DNA from 3 places in the Weizmannia sp. FSL K6-0777 genome. Region 3 is predicted to be linked to each of the others. Evidence: riboswitches for the same ligand, from Rfam matches in the RefSeq annotation. Region 3 holds a riboswitch; each other region holds the start of a gene.

Region 1 (4,765 bases), 1.2 Mb from region 3:
TCGATAAAGCTTTTTCCTTTTACCCCTTCCGGCAACACTTTCGCCAAAGCTTTCAAAATAGATTTTCCGGCAGCCGGAATTTTATCAAAAACTTCAAGCGACTGCGGTTCACGGTAAATATTATAGCCGCCGAACAATTCATCCGCGCCTTCGCCAGACAGAACAACGGTCACGTACTTTCTTGCTTCACGCGCCACAAAATAAAGGGGCACACAGGCAGGATCTGCGAGTGGATCGTCCATATGCCAAATGATTTTTGGCAGTTCTTTCATGTATTCTTCCGGCGTGATCACATAGCTGATATTTTCAACCCCGAGTTTTTCCGCCGTTTCTTTGGCCACATCAATTTCGCTGTAGCCGTCGCGTTCGAAGCCGACGGAGAATGTTTTAATGCCCGGATGGAACTGTTTTGCAATCGATGCCGTAATCGAGGAATCGATCCCACCCGACAGGAATGCGCCAACCGGTACATCGCTGCGCATATGGACTTTCACCGAATCAATCATTACGTCACGCACTTCTTGAATAAATTCGTCCTCGCTTTTATGAACCGGGTGGAAGGATGCTTTCCAATATCGTTTGATTTCCATCGGTTTGCCAATTTTTTTCACAAAATAATGGCCCGGTTCAAGTTTCCGGATGTCTTTTGTCATGGTGAAAGGTTCGGGCACAAATTGGTAGGTTAAATAATATTGGACAGCATCATAATTCAGTTCTGGTTTTTCCATGGCAAGCAAAATGCTTTTCTTTTCAGAACCGAAATACATTTTATCGCCGTCTTCATAATAGAAGAACGGTTTAATGCCGAACGGGTCACGCGCGCCGCAAAGCGTTTGTTCCTGCTTATCCCAGATCGCAAACCCGAACATCCCGCGCAGACGTCCGATTGCTTTTTCGCCGTAACGGCTGTACATGGCAAGAATGACTTCCGTATCCGAATTCGTTTCGAATGTCATCCCTTCTTTTAGCAGTTCTTCACGCAATTCCACATAGTTATAAATTTCGCCATTAAAAATAATCCAGTACCGTTCGTTTTCGTATGTTAAAGGCTGGTGCCCCGCCTCGATATCGATAATGCTCAGGCGCCTGAAACCGAACTGGATATGCTCGTCTTCATAAAAGCCTTCATCATCCGGGCCGCGGTGCTCAATCATATGATTCATCTGTTTAAACTGTTGCCTGTCTTCGTCTGATAATGTAACGGGATGGTCATGGACGCAGCCAATAAATCCGCACATGTAAAAAGTCACCTACTTCATTTCGATATACTCTATTGTAAATTTATTTCTTTAAAAAACAAATGCATTTCCGCCAAAATTTGACGGCCAAATTCTGCACATGTAATATAGTTTAGCATGTTTTCCGCCAGTTTGCAGGGTTTTTGTTAAAAATGAGGCAAACAGGATTCCTTATTCCCGCCGTTTTATGAAAAAGAGCGGCCTGTATACCAGGCGCGCTCTTTTTCATATTATTTTCCGATATGATTGCGGGCGAATTCGTTCAACGCCCCGGCTTTGTCCGTTTTTTCCCAAGGCACATCCAAATCATCGCGGCCGAAATGCCCGTACGCAGCGATCTGCCTGTAAATCGGACGGCGCAAGTCGAGCATTTTGATAATGCCGGCCGGGCGCAGGTCAAAATGAGCTTCGACCGCCTCGATCAGCACTTTTTCCGGCACTTTTCCGGTCCCAAACGTATCGATGGAAATAGAAACGGGCTTCGCCACCCCGATCGCATACGCAAGCTGTACCTCGCATTTTTCCGCAAGGCCTGCCGCAACAATATTTTTCGCAACATAGCGGGCGGCATAAGCAGCGGAACGGTCCACTTTCGTCGGGTCTTTCCCGGAAAATGCGCCGCCGCCGTGACGTGCATAGCCGCCGTACGTGTCGACAATGATTTTGCGGCCGGTCAGCCCCGCATCCCCTTGAGGGCCGCCGATAACAAAGCGGCCGGTCGGATTAATCAAATACTTTGTATCCGCATCGAGCAAGTGTGCCGGCACAACCGGTTCAATGACGTATTTTTTCATATCTTCCTGGATTTGTCCGGCGCTTGTGTCAGGATCATGCTGCGTTGAAATGACAATCGTATCAATGCGGGCAGGCTGGTTGTTCTCGTCATATTCAACTGTCACCTGTGTCTTCGCATCCGGGCGCAAATACGGGATCACTTCTTGTTTGCGGAGTTCAGCAAGACGGCGGGCAAGCTTGTGGGCAAGCGAAATGGGAAGCGGCATCAGCTCTTCTGTCTCATTGCAGGCAAACCCGAACATCAGGCCCTGGTCGCCGGCTCCGATTGCCTCAATCTCTTCGTCGCTCATCCCGCCTTCGCGGGCTTCCAAAGCCTGGTTAACGCCGCGCGCAATATCTTCGGACTGTTCGTCAATCGATGTCAGCACAGCGCATGTTTCCGCATCAAACCCGTATTTCGCGCGCGTATAGCCGATCTCTTTAATGGTCTTGCGCACCACTTTCGGAATATCCACATATGTATTGGTGGAAATTTCCCCCGTGACAAGCACGAGCCCTGTTGTGACGGAAGTTTCACAGGCAACGCGGGCATTCGGGTCTTTTTCTAAAATGGCATCCAAAATGGCATCGGAAATCTGGTCGCAAATTTTGTCCGGATGGCCTTCCGTCACCGATTCCGATGTGAACAAATGCCGTCCTTTTAACATCCGCTTTTCCTCCTTATATGGTTACATATTGGAAACGGTACTCATACCCTAAACTCGATTCATTTCATGTACAAAGCCAAAAATAAAAACCTTCCCCATTCATCATGAGTGGAAAGGTTTTGACTTCAATCAATCGCGCCTTTCACTCTTATCGTTCAAGGAAACAATCCTTGCTGCAGGTTAGCACCTTTGCCTGGAAGTCAAGCGGCAGCTGCGTTGCGAGCGCATTGCCTGTTCCAGAGGCGGGTTGCTGGGTTTCATCGGGCCCGTCCCTCCACCAGCTCGGGATAAGAGTATCCGTTCAAAGTAAAATCATACGCAATTTAGCAGGCGCTGTCAATGATTTTTTCGCCCTTCTCCCCTTTGTCCTCTGCATTTTTCCCGGAAAAAAGTATGTAATAAACGGATGAATATGTTATACTGATATCGTTTAAAGTGAAATAAGTTATTCAAAGGGGCGGTTTATGAAAATGGATCTGATTGGCGCTTCTGACGATTTAAAGTTTTTGTTGTCGGGGGAAAACGTACGCATGCAGCTTTCCGTGCCACAATTAATGGAAAAAATTATCGAACGGAAAGAAGCTGTACTGACAACGGAAGGGGCCATTTCTGCTGCAACAGGAAAATATACAGGAAGGTCACCGAAAGATAAATTTATTGTCGTCGACTCCGAATCAAAAGACCGTGTCGACTGGGGCAAAATCAACCAGCCGGTTTCTCCCGGCGTGTTCAACAGGCTTTATGAAAAAATGGTCCGGCATTTAAAAGGGAAAGACGAAATTTTTGTGTTTAAAGGTTTTGCGGGTGCCGATCCAAAAAGCCGCCTTCCGATCCAGACCGTGAATGAGTTCGCCTGGCATAATTTATTCGCGCATCAATTGTTTATCCGGCCGGATGCGGAGGAGCTCTATCAACACGATGCGCAATTTACGATTCTTTCCGCGCCGCTGTTTAAGGCAGACCCGGCGCTTGACGGCACGCATTCCGAAGCGTTCATCATGATTTCACTTGAACGCCGGATAATTTTGATCGGCGGGACGGAATATGCAGGCGAAATGAAAAAAAGCATTTTTTCCATCATGAATTACTTGCTGCCGCAAAAAGGCATCCTTCCCATGCACTGCTCCGCCAATACTGGGAAAAACGGCGATACGGCCCTGTTTTTCGGCTTGTCCGGGACCGGGAAAACGACGCTTTCCGCCGATCCGGAGCGCGCACTTATAGGGGACGATGAGCACGGCTGGTCCGACAGCGGTGTCTTCAATATTGAAGGCGGATGCTATGCAAAGTGCATCGGGCTTACGGAAGAAAAAGAACCACAAATTTACCAGGCGATCCGTTTTGGGACCGTACTTGAAAATGTGGTCGTAGATCCGGTGTCCCGCAAACCGCAATATGACAACAATGCACTGACGGAAAATACAAGGGCTGCTTACCCGATTGAAAACATCGGCAATATTGCCCGCTCCGGCATGGCCGGCCATCCGTCAACCATTATATTCCTGACGGCCGATGCATCCGGTGTCCTGCCGCCGATCAGCAGGCTGACAAAAGAGCAGGCCATGTACCATTTCTTAAGCGGTTACACTTCTAAACTGGCCGGTACCGAACGCGGCGTCACGCGCCCGGAAGCCGTGTTCTCCACTTGCTTCGGCGCGCCGTTTTTGCCGCTTGAGCCCGCCGTTTATGCGGAAATGCTCGGCGAGAAAGTTGACAGGCACAACGTCCAGGTATTTCTTGTCAATACCGGCTGGACAGGCGGCCCGTACGGAACCGGTTCCCGCATGAAATTAAGCGATACGCGGGCCATGGTCCGGGCTGCGATAAACGGCAAACTGAAAGATACCGAAACACGGCAGGATGATATTTTCGGGCTACACATCCCGGTTCATATTGAAGGGGTGTCAGATGACGTCCTTTATCCGGCAGATACATGGACGGACAAGCAGGCTTACCGTGAAAAAGCGTTCGAACTTGCAGCCCGGTTCAAAGAAAATTTCCGGCAATTTTCGGTGCCGGATGACATTGAAAAACTCGGCGGCCCGCTTATATAAGCATAAACGGGAGCCCGCATTTTAAATTAAA
Region 2 (4,765 bases), 980 kb from region 3:
TGGTATTCGGGCAAAATTTAAGCCGCCGGAAAATTTTTGACTGGAAGGTACAGGAGAAGATCGGCATTAAGGAAATTTCCCAGCAGCAAATTGAACTGCTGCGCGAAAACCGGTTCCCGTTTCATGATGAGCGGACAATCCAGTACAAGGATCTCGTTTATATGCTGCTGATGAATGACGGGGCGATTCTTTCCCAGGACAATCACGTCGATATCTTTACAGATGGCAGGAAAAAATTCGAGGCTTTATTTGAAGACATCCGGAATGCAAAAGACAGTATTCATCTTGTATATTATATTTTCCGGAATGACCGCCTCGGCCAGGAATTGATTGAACTGCTGTCGCAAAAAGCAAAAGAAGGTGTAAAGGTGCGGCTGCTTTATGATGATATGGGGTCGCGAATGCTGTTCCGCCGCAAATTTTTCCGGCCGCTTGTTGTTGCTGGTGGGGAAGTGGCGTCCTTTTTTCCTGCCCGGATCCCGCTCGTCAATTTGCGCGTCAATTTCAGGAATCACCGGAAATTGGCGATTATTGATGGGCAGATCGGATATATCGGCGGTTTTAACGTTGGGGATGAGTATCTTGGTCTGAATAAGAAATTCGGTTACTGGCGGGATACGCATCTACGGATTGTAGGGAGTGCTGTTTATGCCATGCAGACTCGCTTTATTTTGGACTGGAATCAGGCGTCACCGCACGATGTAAGAGATGAAGAACGTTATTTCCCGGTCATCCCATCGCAGGGTGAAACCGATATCCAAATCGTCTCAAGCGGCCCCGATTCTGAATGGGAGCAGATTAAAAACAGCTATATTAAAATGATCAATTCCGCCAAAAAATATATTTATTTACAAACACCATATTTTATTCCGGATGACAGCCTCCTGAATGCGCTGACGCTTGCCGCCTTATCCGGAGTGGATGTTCGGATTATGATTCCAAATAAACCGGATCATATGTTTGTCTACTGGGCGACGCTTTCCAACATCGGCCAGCTGTTAAAAACGGGCGTCAAAGTGTACATTTATCAAAAAGGGTTCATCCATGCGAAAATGATTGTCGTAGACGGGAAAATTGCTTCCGTTGGGACGGCCAATATCGATGTGCGCAGTTTCCGTCTCAATTTTGAAGTGAACGCCTTGCTGTACGACCGTGAGCTTTCCGGCACACTTGCCGGCGTTTTCCGGGACGATATGGCCGAATCAACCGAATTAACGCTCCATGATTACCAGAACCGGCCGCTTTATGTGCGGTTTAAAGAGTCCATTTCCCGGCTATTGTCGCCAATATTGTAGAAGAAAAAGAAAATTTTTTCAAAAAAAGGTTGACGGTTTGCCATTGGTCTTCTATAATCTTAAACAATAAGTCATTCAAAATTGAATTATGAAAAGAAACTCTTATCGAGAGCGGCGGAGGGACTAGGCCCTGCGAAGCCCGGCAACCTTCAGGCATTTGCCTGAAAAGGTGCTAATTCCTACAGACATGCGTCTGAAAGATAAGGGAGGAACTTACATACATTGTAACCCTCTTCCCTTACGAAGAGGGTTTTTTCACTTCCTCTTCCATCTTTCACGGAAAAATTTTAAAAAATCAGGAGGCTTTAAAATGACACAACCATCATTACAACCGGAAACTTTATTGCTGCACGGCGGCCAGGAACCGGACCCGGCGACAGGATCGCGCGCCGTACCGGTATACCGGACGACTTCTTACGTTTTTCCGGATACAGAACATGCAGAGGGCGTCTTCAATTTATCAAAAGAAGGTTTCATTTATTCCCGTCTCGGCAATCCGACTGTGGATGTTTTTGAAAAACGTGTTGCTGCACTGGAAGGCGGAACAGCGGCTGTCGGTTTATCATCCGGCGCATCGGCCATTGCCTTTTCCATTTTGAACATCGTGCGTGCGGGTGATGACATCGTATCTGCCAGCAATCTTTACGGCGGCACCTATAATTTGTTTGCTGTGACATTGCCGAAATATGGCATTAACGTCAAGTTTGTGGATGGGTCCGACCCTGAAGCGTTCCGCCAGGCGATCACCCCGAAAACAAAAGCATTGTACGCGGAAATTATCGGCAACCCAAGCCTGCAGGTGCTCGACGTGGAAAAAGTGGCGGAAGTGGCCCATGAAAACGGTATTCCTTTGATTGTCGACAACACGTTTGCTTCTCCGTATGGCGCGAATCCGATCAAATGGGGCGCGGACGTGGTTGTCCATTCGGCGACAAAATGGATCGGCGGGCACGGAACGGCGATCGGCGGTGTTGCCGTTGACGGCGGGCGTTTTGACTGGAACACAGACAAATTTCCGGACTTTAGTGAACCGGATCCGAGCTACCACGGCTTGCGCTACGGCGTCGACACGGCACAGGCTGCGTTCGCCACAAAACTTCGTGTTCAGCTTTTGCGCGACTTCGGGCCGACTTTAAGTCCGGACAACGCCTTTTTATTCCTGCAAGGGCTTGAAACGCTGCATCTGCGTGTGGAAAGGCATAACGAAAATGCATTGAAAGTCGCGGAATTTCTGAAAAACCATCCAGATGTTGCATGGGTCAATTATCCGGGACTTGAAGACCATCCGTCCCATGAGCTGGCGCAAAAATATTTGAACGGCGGCTACGGCTCCATTGTCAACTTTGGTGTCAAAGGCGGCCGGGAAACAGGAAGGCGCGTGATCGACAATATTAAGCTGTGGTCGCATGTAGCGAATGTCGGCGACGCGAAATCGCTGATCATCCACCCAGCAACGACTACGCATTCGCAGCTGAGCGATGAAGAACTGGAAAAATCAGGGGTTACAGGCGATTTAATCCGCCTGTCTGTCGGGCTCGAAGCCGTTGAAGATTTGACAGCTGACCTGGATCAGGCCATTACAAAAGCAACAGCCGTTACAGCCCGGTAAAAGCGGGGAGCAGGCCCGGCAGATTCGTGCGAAGGTCGCCATGGCGAATGCCAACAGGCGATCCGGAAAACTTATACGAAACCGTTCTGGGCTGATCCCATTGAACAATGTTGCGGCCCGGACGGTCTGCATACCTGATCCAGATCGGGAGCTTATGGATACCGGCTGCACCGAATACTGTCGGACCGCTTGACCGTTTTAAATGAACAAAACGCTTCAGAGGCGAAAGACGCTATATATAGGGAGGTTTTTGGATAAATGAGGGTGATTAAAGCAGCGCTGCTCGGCTTTGGAACGGTCGGCCAGGGCGTGTACGAAGCGGTCCGGACCCACCGCGAGCAGCTGAAAGAAAAGCTGCATGCCGAGGTAGAGATTGCAGCGGTTCTGATCAAAAACCCCCGAAAAAAGCGGAACATTGACAGTTCTGTGCTCGTCACGACGGACTTCCGGGAAATTCTCGCTATTCCCGATCTTGAAGTCGTGTTTGAAGCGATTGTCGGGGAAGAACCAGGCTTTTCCTACTGTTTACAAGCGATTGAAAAAGGCTGCCACGTCATTACTGCCAATAAAGTCATGTTTGCACGATATGGGAATGTGCTGCTTGAAAAAGCGAAAGAAAAAGGCGTGTTTGTCGGTTACGAAGCGACAACCGCAGGCGGCATCCCTGTGATTCGGACGATTTCCCAGCAGCTTCAGGTCAATGACATCCAGCGTGTACAGGCGATTTTAAACGGCACATCCAATTTTGTTTTATCGGAAATGCGTGAAAAACATCTTCCATTTGAAGAAGCGTTGGAAATCGCCAGGCAGCACGGCTATGCAGAAGCTGACCCGGGCAATGATGTAAAAGGGCAGGACGCCTTTTGTAAGTTGATGATCCTGAGCCGGCTCGTATTCGGAACCCAGCCGAACTGGGAGAAAGTAGAAGTTGAAGGGATAGGCGGCCTCTCGCTTGCGGATATTGAAAGAGCGGATCGGAAGGGACTCCGTTATAAGCATATTGCGGACATATACCGTGATGGCAGGACGCTGAAAGCATCCGTTAAGCCTGTCCTCGTCCCTCCCGAACACGCCCTTTATGCGGTGGAAGGCGTCAACAATGCCGTCACGATTTACGGCAGCCTGATCGGAAAAATTACCCTTACAGGTCCGGGTGCCGGGAAATTTCCGACGGCAAGCGCCATGATTGAAGACTTTGCGGCGGGTTACCGGCCCGTTTTGCAATTGGACGCCGTTTCGTGATCCGGTTTTTCCGGATAAGGAAACGTATATTTTTTGCGATGCTAAGATACCATTTTAGCGAGGGGGGAGAACCCCTCAACCTCTTTACGGCTTCTTCCGTTTTCGCTTTCCCGGCTTAGCGGAAGAGGCTTCTTTTTTTACCTGTTGTGAATCCAGTGGTTGGTGGCTCCATCCGCAGTTCATGCCGTTTCGTGAACCGCATGAACATGGCGGGATCGCGTATCCCCTAAAGAAACCGGAGCCCTTTTTAGCTTCACGGTAGCCCGTATTGCACCTTGTGCGGGACTTTCGCCGTCTTTTTCCGCTTCCCGGCATATGCCCCCCGGCTTGTACATATATTGAATTATCGAGATGAAGAACCCCGCTTTTGGCGGCGCTTCTTGTACAAGGAGGGCATCACCATGAAACGAAAATGGCTGGCGCTTGCGATTTCGGGATCGCTGCTTGCCGGTGCAGGCGGCGGCTATACGGCAGGCCAATGGTTTTCACAAAAGGACAAGGCAGCCCCCACCCGCCAGGAAACAACCGGTGGGACAAGCAATATGCCGGATCTCACAAAAATTGCCCAGGCATACCAATTAATTAAAAGTTCCTATGTCCGGAAAGTTGACGAAAAAAC
Region 3 (4,765 bases):
GCCGAGGTTTGTCGGGTCTTTCGGAATCACAACTTGGTCGCCATCTTTCACTTCGCTGACCTTTTTATATCTTTTCGAGTAGATCCCCATCGGCCAAATATTCGTTGTGCCGATCGCCGAAAGCTTCAGATTGCGTTGTTTGATAAAATCATCGAAATAAACAACCGTCTGGAACGCGTTAATATCAATTTCCCCGTCGCTTAATGCGAGGTTCGGCTGAACATAGTCGTCAAAGCGGACAATCTTAATATTAATATTTTTCTTTTTCGCGAGTTTCTGGATTAAATTCCATGTCGGCACTTCAGAAGTGGTTGTCCCGACTTTGATTGTTTTTGTGCTTGTACTGCTCGAATTGTTTTTGGCCCCGCATCCTGCCAAAACCAGGATGAGCCCCAATAATAGAATCGCAAATTTTTTCATCGCTGCTAAGTCCCCCTGAATTGAATTTTTTATAAAAAAGGTGTAACCCTTTTTCCCAATATTATTTTCTCCGGATTTTTTTGGAGAGAAAGTTGCCCAATGTCTGGACAAGCTGGGTGAAAATGACCAGCGTGATAACGGTAACGATCATGACGCCTGTCTGAAACTGGTTGTACCCGTACGTGATCGCCAAATCCCCGATCCCGCCGGCACCGACCGCGCCCGCCATCGCGGAAGCCCCAATCAGCCCGATGGTGGCAATCGTTAAATTGAGCACCATGGATGCCTTTGCTTCCGGAAGCAAAAACCGCCAAATAATCTGCCAGTTCGTCGCCCCCATTGACTGCGCAAGTTCGATTGTCCCTTTGTCGACTTCAAGCAGTGAACTTTCAATGAGCCTCCCGATGTAAAAAGCAGTGTACAACACAAGCGGCACAATCGCTGCGGTTGTTCCGATCGCTGTCCCGACAACCCAGCGCGTAAACGGAATGATCGCGACAACGAGAATAATAAACGGGATCGACCGAAAAATATTGATAATCACATTTAAAATATTAAAAATCCATTTGTTTTCCCATATGCCGTTTTCCCGGGTAATAACGAGAATGACGCCAACCGGGATGCCGATGATGATGGAAATGAGTAATGATACAGCCACCATATACAGCGTCTGGCCCATTGCCGTGAAAAATTGCGGCCAAAACCATGACCAATCAAATGCCATTTTTCTCCACCTCCCGAATGATCGCTTCGTGATCGTTGATGTACTGAATGGCCCGCTTCATTTCTTCCGGGTCGCCTTTCAATTCGACAAGCAGGTTGCCAAAAGGGATTCCCTGAAGTTCGGTGATCATGCCATGAAGCACATTCAGGTCGATTGAAAATTGTTTTGCTGTATTGGATAACAGCGGCATATTGGTGGAAGCTCCCTTAAACAGAATCCGGTAAATGCCGTGCGGGTTGTCTTTGCTGCTTTCATCGATCAGTTTTTGCACCGATGGCGGAATCGAATCATTCAGCACAGTTTTCACAAAGCTTCTCGCAATTTGCGTTTTCGGTTCTGTGAAAAGGTCGATTACAGGGCCCTGCTCCACAATTTTTCCGCCGTCCAGCACCGCCACTTTATCACAAATATCACGAATGACATTCATTTCGTGGGTAATCATCAGGATCGTAATGCCCAGCTCGTCCCGGACTTTCCGCAAAAGGTCCAACACGGCTTCGGTCGTATTCGGGTCAAGGGCAGACGTTGCCTCGTCACAAAGCAAGATGTCCGGATCTGTCGCAAGGGCTCTTGCAATACCGACCCTTTGTTTCTGGCCGCCTGACAACTGGTCAGGGTAGTGATGCATTCTCTCTTCCAGCCCGACAAAAGACAATAATTCTGCCACTTTTGCCTTTATTTCTTCCTTCGGGCGATGTTCCAGCACAAGCGGCATGGCCACATTTTGAAAAATCGTCTTTGACTGAAGCAGATTGAACTGCTGGAAAATCATGCCGATTTTTTTTCGCTCTTGACGTAGCTTGGCAGGCGGCAGGCGCACAAGGTCGACCCCGTTAACGAGCACTTTCCCGGAAGTCGGCCGCTCGAGCAGATTGACGCACCGAATCAGTGTGCTTTTCCCGGCACCACTGTAACCAACCACCCCGAAGATTTCCCCTTTTTCAACACGCAGGTTGATGCCTTTTAACGCTTCAACCTTTTTGTCCTTCCCTTTTCCGTATACCTTATGAATATCTTCTAATACCAGCATGTTGAAAACTCCTTCTGTTCCTTTTGGCAAAAAAAAACCTTCTTTCATTCGAAAGAGGTTTGCCGGTCAAGTGACTTATCTCTCAGAATGAACCATTCTGCAGGAATTAGCACCTTTCAAAAAAAGATTTGAAGGTTGCTGGACGTCATCGGGCCTGTCCCTCAGTCTCTCTGGATAAGTTATTCATTTGTTATATTTAAATATTAGTGGACGGCTCGGGATTTGTCAATTCATTATTTTATATTTTTTTGTTTTTCAATCGTCAGACAACTTGAAACAATGCCCGGTTTCCGCGCCACTCCACGTGAATTTCATGCTCAAAAAAGCGGGAAAGCACTTGTTTTTCAATCATCTCGGAAGTCCGGCCCTGCCGGAAAACTTCCCCGTTTCTGATCAGCAATGTTTTTTGGAAAGCGGGAGAAATTTCTTCCGGATGGTGCGTGACATATACAAGCGTCGGTCCGTTCTTATCTTTCGCCAGCTCTTCCACACTTTCTAGCAAAATTTCCCGGGCAAACAAATCCAGCCCGTTGCAAGGCTCGTCCAAAATTAAGATGCGCGGTTCCGCCATTAACGCGCGCGCAATTAAAAGCTTCTGCCGCTCTCCTTGCGAACAATGTTCATAAGCACGGCTAAAAAGGGAAGCACAATGCAATTGTTCCATCAAGCGCAGGGCTTTCTCTTCGTCTTGTGCATCCACCGCTTCATACAGCCCGATGGATGCATATTTGCCGCTGATGACCACATCGCGTGCAAGTTGGGTGCGCGGTATCCTTTCCTGGATGGAGGAGCTGACCCAGCCGATTGATTTCCGCAGTTCCGGCAGGCTTGTTTTTCCGAACGCTTTCCCGAGCACCTTGATGCTCCCCTTTGTCGGCCAAATATACCCGTTGATCATATTGAGCAAAGTGGTTTTGCCGGAACCGTTTAAGCCGAGGACAGCCCAATGCTCCCCTTTTTTGACCGTCCAGTGAATGTCCGAGAGCAGTTTTTTGCCGTCGCGCATCAGGCTCACACCGGCAACTTCGATTATATTTTCCATCTGTGCCATCCCCTTACATTTCGTACAAGTTTTAGACACACAGGGGTTCACCCTGCGCACTTCATTTATTCATGCTGGCGAGAAAATCCCCGAGCAGGTCTTCCGCATCTTCTTCTTTTTCCGGCGCTCCCGTTTCGGGCGGTGCCGGTTCGGCGGCGGCAGTTCTCCAGTCGAATGCATCAAGATCATCCGATCCAGGCGGCTCACCACCGGATCGAACCGGTTTCCCGTCCGCTTCTTCGCTGGTTTGCGGCAATTCGTCTTCCTGTAAAAAAAGCGTCTCATCCATAGATACAGGTTGTTTCGAAAGGGCCGCAAAGAGCGAAGTCGCCCGGAGTGGATCCTGAATCAGTTCGTAAACAATGCTGCCGAGCATCGCTTCCGAATGTTCATGCTTCAGCCAGTCATGTTGCACTTTTGTCAGTTTGCGCGGCAGCGGGATTGTAATGGTTTCTTTGTCCTTTACGAGCGACTGGTTAACACCTTGTATCACATATCCGGCTATTTTGGCGGAGAAGTTCCGTTTCTCTTTTTCTTTTAACTTTGACAGTTCTTTTAAAATATGATCGGGCGTATCCTGGGGGATCCGGAACGCAATCGTCTGGCCCCGCTTCATCCCGCTTTGTTTTTCCATATTTTTTCACCTTATTTGGATTCGACCGGTTTCTTTCCTTTGTCTTCCGGTTTATTGTTTTTCCTCACATAATCCGAAATTAATTTGTAGTAAGCATTGGCCATCATCCAGATGCTCTCTTTTTCATCTTCAAAGAAATCAATATTGTAGCCGTCAAGGCTGTTGTTCAGCGTTTTTAAGTAATCTTTCAGGACAACAGAACCGCCGCCGACAAAATAGCAAATCTCTGTTTGTGAGTTTTTCTGCCACACGTTCCGGAGCAGGCGGTATTGTTTCTTTGCAAGGTCAAACAAGATACGGTCTGTAATGTCGTGCACGCTTGTCCGGCTGCCTTTTACCATAATATGGTTGCGGTCATGCTTTTTCGTGATAATATCGACCACATCACGGCGGCTGTCCAATTCGACCCCGTATTTGACGCGGATTTCTTCACGGATCTGTTCAAGCGCTTCTGATACGCCTAGATTAAATCCCTGCGCCCGGTCATCATCGACTGTCCTGTTTTTGATCACGGCGATATCCGTTGAGAGGCCGCCGATATCCTGGATTAAAATGCGTTTGTCAATCAATTCGCGGTTAATAATGTTTAAATCGTTATCCATGACAAGATTGATAAAAGCGGCAAAGCCTTCCGGATACACTTTGATTTCGTCAAATTTCAGATTGACTTTCAACCCCTGATATTTCGGTGTGACAAGAAATTCCACCTGGTGGACGGATCCAAGCAGCTGCGAGCGGTAGCCCGCATCTTTTCCCTCTTTTACTTCGCGGAGCGGCAGGCCTGTCCCAAGCGTGTAATTGGCATCAATGACATTCTGGTTGCGGGTAAAAACTTTGGCGTTTTCCTCCCTTACTGCGTCAAGCGCAAGGCTTGTAAAAAGCAGGACGAGGGTCTGATCCTCTTCCGACTTGCTG

What was found. Region 3 has a riboswitch for S-adenosylmethionine ahead of NST70_RS16770 (methionine ABC transporter ATP-binding protein). Riboswitches for the same ligand answer to the same signal wherever they lie in the genome.
Region 1: linked by a shared signal. The riboswitch ahead of metK (methionine adenosyltransferase) and the one ahead of NST70_RS16770 (methionine ABC transporter ATP-binding protein) in region 3 are both predicted to bind S-adenosylmethionine.
Region 2: linked by a shared signal. The riboswitch ahead of NST70_RS04005 (O-acetylhomoserine aminocarboxypropyltransferase/cysteine synthase family protein) and the one ahead of NST70_RS16770 (methionine ABC transporter ATP-binding protein) in region 3 are both predicted to bind S-adenosylmethionine.

What each region holds. Positions count from the first base shown of each region.
Region 1 covers NZ_CP151971.1:2,347,248-2,352,012, forward strand. Annotated here, with positions in the region: gene asnB (asparagine synthase (glutamine-hydrolyzing)) at 1-1,238, opposite strand, end outside; gene metK (methionine adenosyltransferase) at 1,469-2,680, opposite strand; SAM riboswitch class I at 2,826-2,974, opposite strand; gene pckA (phosphoenolpyruvate carboxykinase (ATP)) at 3,145-4,734, shown strand.
Region 2 covers NZ_CP151971.1:893,150-897,914, forward strand. Annotated here, with positions in the region: gene cls (cardiolipin synthase) at 1-1,295, shown strand, start outside; SAM riboswitch class I at 1,395-1,502, shown strand; gene NST70_RS04005 (O-acetylhomoserine aminocarboxypropyltransferase/cysteine synthase family protein) at 1,606-2,904, shown strand; gene NST70_RS04010 (homoserine dehydrogenase) at 3,163-4,146, shown strand; gene NST70_RS04015 (S41 family peptidase) at 4,548-4,765, shown strand, end outside.
Region 3 covers NZ_CP151971.1:3,499,884-3,504,648, forward strand. Annotated here, with positions in the region: gene NST70_RS16760 (MetQ/NlpA family ABC transporter substrate-binding protein) at 1-420, opposite strand, end outside; gene NST70_RS16765 (methionine ABC transporter permease) at 482-1,144, opposite strand; gene NST70_RS16770 (methionine ABC transporter ATP-binding protein) at 1,134-2,174, opposite strand; SAM riboswitch class I at 2,247-2,355, opposite strand; gene NST70_RS16775 (ABC transporter ATP-binding protein) at 2,437-3,216, opposite strand; gene NST70_RS16780 (hypothetical protein) at 3,278-3,850, opposite strand; gene NST70_RS16785 (ParM/StbA family protein) at 3,862-4,765, opposite strand, start outside.